One region of the Lactobacillus sp. JM1 genome, then DNA from elsewhere that is predicted to be linked to it. Evidence: riboswitches for the same ligand, from Rfam matches in the RefSeq annotation. Region 1 holds a riboswitch; the other holds the start of a gene.
The links. A riboswitch is a leader RNA that binds a small molecule or an ion and turns the genes downstream of it on or off. The one in region 1 is predicted to bind thiamine pyrophosphate.

Region 1 (3,411 bases):
TAATAGTCTTAATATTTTTGTCTTTAATAGCCAAGACCATAGAAGCTAGCTTTTCATAGCCAGAAAAATTATGGTCACTAATTAAAATCGTTTTTCCTTCTTTGTGAAGTGTAGCTAAGCAAGTTAGTAGAAACTGTCGATTGTGAGAGTCGCAATTAGCAAAAGGCTCATCTAATAAGAGTAAGTCGCTTTTCATGGCAATCAGGACGGCTAAGGCAACACGTTGCTTTTCACCACCCGAAAGCTGAAGAAAAGGTTGGTCTAATAAAGATGAAATATTAGTTTTAGTACTTGCGTAATTAATACGCTTTAAAGCAGAAGTACGATCAACTAGTTTGTTTTCTAAGGCAAAAATTAGCTCTTCTCGAGGAGTCGCCATCGTGAATTGTCGACTAGGATCTTGAAACACCATGCCCCAATTAGTGAATGGCTGTTTTAAAGAACCAGCAGTTTTTTTGCCATTGAAAGTCGGGTCAAGACCAGAGATAAGCTTTAATAGAGTTGATTTGCCACTACCAGTTGGACCAGTTAATAGGACAAAATCGCCTTGACTTATAATCAAATTTAAATCTTTAAAAATTGGCTGATTTTGATATTGAAAAGATAGCTGATTAAGTTTAATTTGTTTGGACGACATGAGCTTTTACCAAGAGATTAATGATTAATTTAACTAAAACGCAGGTAAATAAAAGCATTGAAAGCCAACGAACTACAAAGTAGAAAATCATGTTAAAAGTTGAGAAGTAGCTGTAGCCGTTCTTAATGAAGTCGTACAGGTAAGTAACAATTGTTGTCGTTGTAGCAGATAAGAAAAGCGTGAACCAATTGTAGCGGTGGTAGCTAGTAAAGGTAAAGCCTAATTCACACCCTAGGCCTTGAACAGCTCCAGAGATTAGATTTACTGCGCCCCATTGTTCTCCAGCAAGTAGTTCAACGCAAGAACCTAAAAATTCTCCTAGAAAAGCAGCCCCAGGAAGTCGAACTAAGAATCCTGCTAAAGGACCTGCCATACACCAGATTCCCATCATAATATCATTGGCTAACATTCCATAGCCAACTGGTGTAAGGAGGGCAGTCAAGACGTTATAAAGACCGTCACTAGCTAAATAAATTAAGCCAAAAATAATAGCAATTAAAGCAATTAGGATAATATCTCGAACATGTAATTTCTTCATTTTTTCCTCCCAAAATAAAAAAAGCCACCTCAAAGAGGTGACTAAATAAAAGTCTAAAAATAAATCATTTTCCCTACGCTGATGTTAATCAAACAGGTTCAATGGGTATATTCTCAGCCATCTGGCACCCCAGTTATATTTCTAGGTTTAGCTTACGCTTAATAAGCCGAAATGACAATTAAAAATAGTAAAAAGGTTATAATTAAAATAGAGTAAAAGCAAAGGGGACCGGTTGAGATGGCAACAGCGACATTAAAAAGTTATTTATCAAGTTTAATGCAAAATACTCAAGGTACTGAAATAGAAATCCGTACTGAAAACCTTCTTTTGCCGTATAGTCTTTATTTAGAAAAAGTGCATTATGATTTTACTGAATATCAATCTAATACTAGTCAATTAATTTACTGCTTAGCGAGTAAGTGCGAGGTTGAAATTAATAATAAAACTTTTTATTTGAAGGCAGGAAATATCTTGCTAATTGAAAAAGACACTGACTATACAATCAGAGTTAGCGATAAAAATGCAATTATTGTTAAATTTAAACTGGATAACGATTTTTCATGGCAAAAACAATTAGAGCAGGTAGATGCCAATACACCTAATGAACAAAGATTGAGTACATTATTTTTAGAAAAGTTAAATCAAGATCGTGCCTTTTTATTTACAACTACTTCTGTGATGTGGGGGAGTCAAAACTTGAAAGGTATAATTCAAGACTATCTTAATAATGTCGCTTTTAACGGAACAATTGGCTTAGAGCTGCTTAAAATTATAATCTTGCGCAATTTGCGTGAACAAAACTTTAAATCTAACGAAGTAAAAGAAAGCACATTTAAGGATGAAGCGTTAGATCAGTACATTGACCAACACTATAATGATATTAGTTTAACGCAAGCTGCCAAATACTTTGGTTTTAATCGAAATTATTTTTCTACAATGGTAAAAGAAAAAACGGGAAAAAGCTTTGTTGAGCATGTTGATGAAAGACGGATGAAAGAAGCTAGAAGGTTATTGGCCAAGCCAAATGTTTCATTAAAAGAAATAATCGAAACTATTGGATATTCAAGCAAATCGTTTTTCTATAAGAAATTTAAGCATTATTATGGCCTGACTCCAGCAGAAATGAGAAAGAGACTATTTAGAGAGGCTCATATCAATTTGAAATAATAGATACGTAAAAAGGGATGCATGTGCATCCCTTTTATTACATGTTTTCTAATCTCTTAATTCTGTCAGCTGTAGGCGGATGAGTATCAAATAGTGAACTCAACCCCCGCTTATGCAGCGGATTTTCGATGTATAAGCCAGCACTTGACGGATCTGGATCTTTCATCGGTTCACTATTTGAAATCTTTTCTAAAGCTGAAATCAAACCTTGGGGATTTCTAGTAAGCTCAACCGAACTTGCATCAGCTAAATATTCACGATTACGAGAGAGAGCCATCTGAGCTAGTGCGGCAGCAAGAGGTCCTAAAATTAGTGTGAAAACAATGGCCACTATTTTAAAAATTATTTCTAGAGGACTAGAGTCATCGTCATCACGGTCAGAATTGCCGCCCCACCACCAAATACGGGAGGCAAAACTAGAGATAAATGAAATTACAGCAGCTAAAGCAACTCCAATTGTAGATACTAAAATGTCATAATTTCGAATATGAGAAATCTCATGGCCAAGAACGCCCTCTAACTCACTTCGATTAAGTCGCTTTCTTAATCCAGTAGTAACAGCTACGAAGCTGTGTTTAGGATCACGTCCAGTCGCAAAGGCATTAGGACTTTCATCGTTGATAATAAAGACTCTTGGCATTGGAACCTGACCAGCGAGTGCCATATCTTCTACAATATGCCATAGTTCTGGGTCATCTTCTTCATGAATCTCTCGGCCATGATTCATACTCATGACTAAATTTCCCGGATTTTGAAGAACAATAAAAAGATAAATTAGGCTACCAATTAGGGCAATTACAATTCCTGATAGCGGTTCACCGTTAATCAAATATCCTAGCCCACCACCAACAAGAGCTAGAATAATAACGAATATAACAAGCAAAAATGCTGTTTTACGCTTATTGCGTGCTATTTGTTGATAGAGCATTGATAAACCTAGAATTTAACTTTAGGAACAGCCTTTTCTTCAGTTGGTGTTTGAAGGTAATCCATATTCTTAAATCCGTGAATCTTAGCGACTAAGTTAGATGGGAAAGTTAATAGTTTCTCATTAAACATAGCAACAGTT
Region 2 (3,411 bases), on a different replicon from region 1:
CCAAAATCTTCTTCACCGTGCCGGCCACATCGTCCGCGCCTAAGACCATCGAGATCATCGACAACCCGGCGCAGCCACTGGTCAAGGTGGCGCCGGCGTTGTCTAGGCTGATGCCGCCGATCGCGACGACTGGGTGCACGGATTGTTCAACGAAGTCGGCGAGACCGTCCACGCCCAGGGCGCTGCCGGCGTCGTCCTTGGAAATGGTCGGGAAGACCGGGCCGGTGCCGATGTAATCGACGGCCAGCTGGTTGGCGTGGGCGACTTGGGCCGCCGTGTTGCAAGAGTAGCCGACCGTCAGCTGGTCACCGACCGCGGCTAAGACCTCTTCAATCCGCTGGTCCTTTTGGCCGACGTGGATGCCGTCGGCCTGGATGGCGGCCGCCAGCTCCTGGACTTGCTGACCCAGTGCCAGGGTTTCGGCCTTTGAAAGGGTGCTGGTCCCTTTTTCGCGGTACTGAAAGGCGGTGATCCCGGCTTGCATCGCTGCTTCGACCTTAGTCAAAAATTCGGCCGGGTCGTGGTGGGTGTCTTGGCTGCCGCCGATCAGGTAGCAGCGCAGCATTTCATCTTTAAATAACATGGCTTTTCTCCCTAGCTATTGGCTAGTTTTCAAATGTTAGACAGAAAACGTGGCAAATAACCGCAGCCCTAGTGCCTAAGTGCGACCGCAGAACGGTGCGTAAGCGCACCAACCTCCGGTCTAGCTTAGTCATACGGCCTGCTGGTTAGGTTATTTGCCACTCTCTATAATGCCCAATGATTCAGCGGGCCGTGGCCGTGGCCAACCTGGATCGTGTCGCGAATCGTCGCTTCCACGTAACCTTTGGCGGTTCGGATCGCCTGTTCCAACCCGACGCCCTTCGCCAGTTCGGCCGTGATGCAGGCCGAAATCGTGTCGCCGGTCCCGTGAGTTCGAACGGTGTCGATCCGTGGCGAGGTCATCCAAAAGCTGGTGCCGTCCTCCATTAAGACGAAGTCGCTGGCCGCTTGGTCGCCGCCGAGGTGGCCACCCTTGACCAGGACGTTTTTGGGACCCAGCTTTTGCAGGGCCTGGCCGATCTTAACCATATCAGCGGGGCGCTCCGCCTTTAACCCGGTTAGGGCCTCGGCTTCTGGCAGGTTGGGGGTGACCAAGGTCGCCAGCGGCAAGAGTTCCTCTTTGACGGTGGTAATCGCCTCGTCGGCCAATAGCTTGGTGCCGCCCTTAGCGATCATCACCGGGTCGACGGTCAGGGGACCAAAGTCGTACTGCTTTAAGTTGCGCACGACCGCCTGAACGGTGGGCACGTCGGCCAGCATGCCAGTTTTAGCCGCCCGGATCTTGAAGTCGTCAGCCAAAGAGGCGAACTGGGCGTCGATCATTTCAGTCGGCAAAGCGAGGGCGTCCTGGACACCGAGGGTATTTTGGGCGGTCACCGCCACCACCACCGTCGTCGCGAAGACGTGGCGCATCTGAATCGTCTTTAGGTCGGCCTGCATGCCGGCGCCGCCCCCGGAATCGGAGCCGGCGATCGTCAGGGCCTGGGGAAATTCGTTAGTCATCTTAAGCTTCCTTTCCGAATGCTTCTTGCCAAGTAACGAGTTGCTCATCGGTGACGGCGTCGAGGTTGTTCAATAGCCCCGGGTACCAGTAGCCCGGCCGCTGGTCTTCGACGGCTTGGCCGCAGAGGGTGAAGGTGGTCACGGCGTCAACAGCCGCGTCAAAGGCGTCGTCGTTAGTGACCAAGAAGGCGCCGATCAAGCTCGAAAGCATGTCGCCGGTCCCGACGTGGGTCTTAAAGGCCGGGGAACCGTACGGCAAGCGGGCCAGGCGGGTGCCGTCAGTGACGATGTCGACTTCGCCGGACAAGACGATCACCGAGCCGAGCTTTTCGGCCGCCAGCCGGGCCACCTTCTCGAGGTCGGCGTTACCCTCGCCGGCGTCAATCCCGTGGCTTTGCCAGTCGACCCCGGCCAAGGTGGCGATTTCACCGGCGTTACCGCGGATGGCGGTGAAGTGGTACTGGTGGAGCAGTTCGGTGACCACCCGGAGCCGGTACATGGTGGCGCCGCAAGCGACCGGGTCCAAGACGGTCGGCTTGTGGTACTTCTTGGCCGCTTCCATTACCGCCTCCATTTCGCCGCGCTGGTGGGGGTTGAGCGTCCCCAGGTTGATGGCGGCGGCTTGGGCGATGTTGACCATGTCGTCAGCTTCCTCCGGCGTTTGCGACATCATCGGCGAGGCGCCCAGGGCGTTGAGGCCGTTGGCGACGTCGGCGGGGGTAACGTTGTTGGCGACGGTCAAGACGATCGGGTTGGTTTCCTTGATGGTTGCGATTGCGTTTTGCATGTTTTTCTCCTTAATTTAAGTGAGTGGTCACCAACCAATTTAACAGGCCGTATGACTAAGCTAGGGCAAATGGTTAGCGCCTTGGCGGTGTTCTTTGCCCGTACTTAGACACTAGGCCTGCGGTTGGTGAGCATGTTATCTGCACGTTAGCGACAAAAGAAAAGGCCACCGGGGGAATCCCGGTGGCCCATTTCGCCGACCGTTGCTTCCCTCCGCGAGTCCAAACTCCCAGGTTCAAAGGGTCCGCCAATTAGCGTCTCAGTCGGTGGTCCGACACCCCTAGCAACTATTACCCCTCCATTATAGCAGGGATCAGTCAGAAAATATAGCGCCTTTTTAACATTAAACTAAGTTGTAAATATTTATGGTCAAAGCTAGCGCCGCACCCTTATAATTAACCTGAAATTGAAAGTGGAGTTGATAAAATGCACAAGCAATTGATGAACAAACTGGGGTGGGACCGGTGACCGGGGCCCGGCGAGTGAGCCGCGGGCTGGCCTGGATCCTGGTTGCCTGCCTGGTGGGGGGCCTGGTGTCCAACTTAACCTTCTCGCAAAACTGGGTCACCTCCTTGGCCTTGGTGCCGCTAACCCTGCTGGGCTGGTGGGGCCTGCCCAAGCTAGCCTCCGTAATTGACCGGTTGACCAACCGCCAGGTCGCCCTGCTCGTCGGGTTCGGCATGGCGGTAATGGTGCTCTTGCAAATGGCGGTCTTAAAGTGGCTACCGGTGACGGTTTACCACGACCCGCTCCGGGTCCTCGACCAGGCGACCCGGATGGCGGTCGGCCATACCAGCTGGAAGATCACCTACTTCTGGCGCTACCCGCAAAACGTGCCGATCGCCTACCTCCTGTCGCGCTGGCTCAAGCTGACGATGGAAATGGGGATGGGCGTCAACCGCGGCGTCCACCTCTTGTCGATACTGCTACTGGACGGGATGGTCTTGCTCGGCATCGACACCGCCTGGCGGGTCAGCAAGAAAAAGGCACCTGGTCTTGGGGATCTTAGCCTTTGGGGTCCTGACCCCCTTTGCTTACACCTACTACCTGCAGGTCTTTTACACCGACCTGCCGGTGATG

Region 2: linked by a shared signal. The riboswitch ahead of thiM (hydroxyethylthiazole kinase) and the one ahead of F3I00_RS00460 (ECF transporter S component) in region 1 are both predicted to bind thiamine pyrophosphate.

What each region holds. Positions count from the first base shown of each region.
Region 1 is NZ_CP044412.1:91,690-95,100, forward strand. Features, by position in the region: gene F3I00_RS00455 (ABC transporter ATP-binding protein) at 1-637, opposite strand, end outside; gene F3I00_RS00460 (ECF transporter S component) at 618-1,175, opposite strand; TPP riboswitch at 1,228-1,317, opposite strand; gene F3I00_RS00465 (AraC family transcriptional regulator) at 1,413-2,342, shown strand; gene htpX (zinc metalloprotease HtpX) at 2,380-3,270, opposite strand; gene F3I00_RS00475 (LemA family protein) at 3,279-3,411, opposite strand, start outside.
Region 2 is NZ_CP044413.1:4,411-7,821, forward strand. Features, by position in the region: gene F3I00_RS10185 (thiamine phosphate synthase) at 1-583, opposite strand, end outside; gene thiD (bifunctional hydroxymethylpyrimidine kinase/phosphomethylpyrimidine kinase) at 748-1,545, opposite strand; gene thiM (hydroxyethylthiazole kinase) at 1,547-2,332, opposite strand; TPP riboswitch at 2,523-2,623, opposite strand; gene F3I00_RS10865 (hypothetical protein) at 2,865-3,411, shown strand, end outside.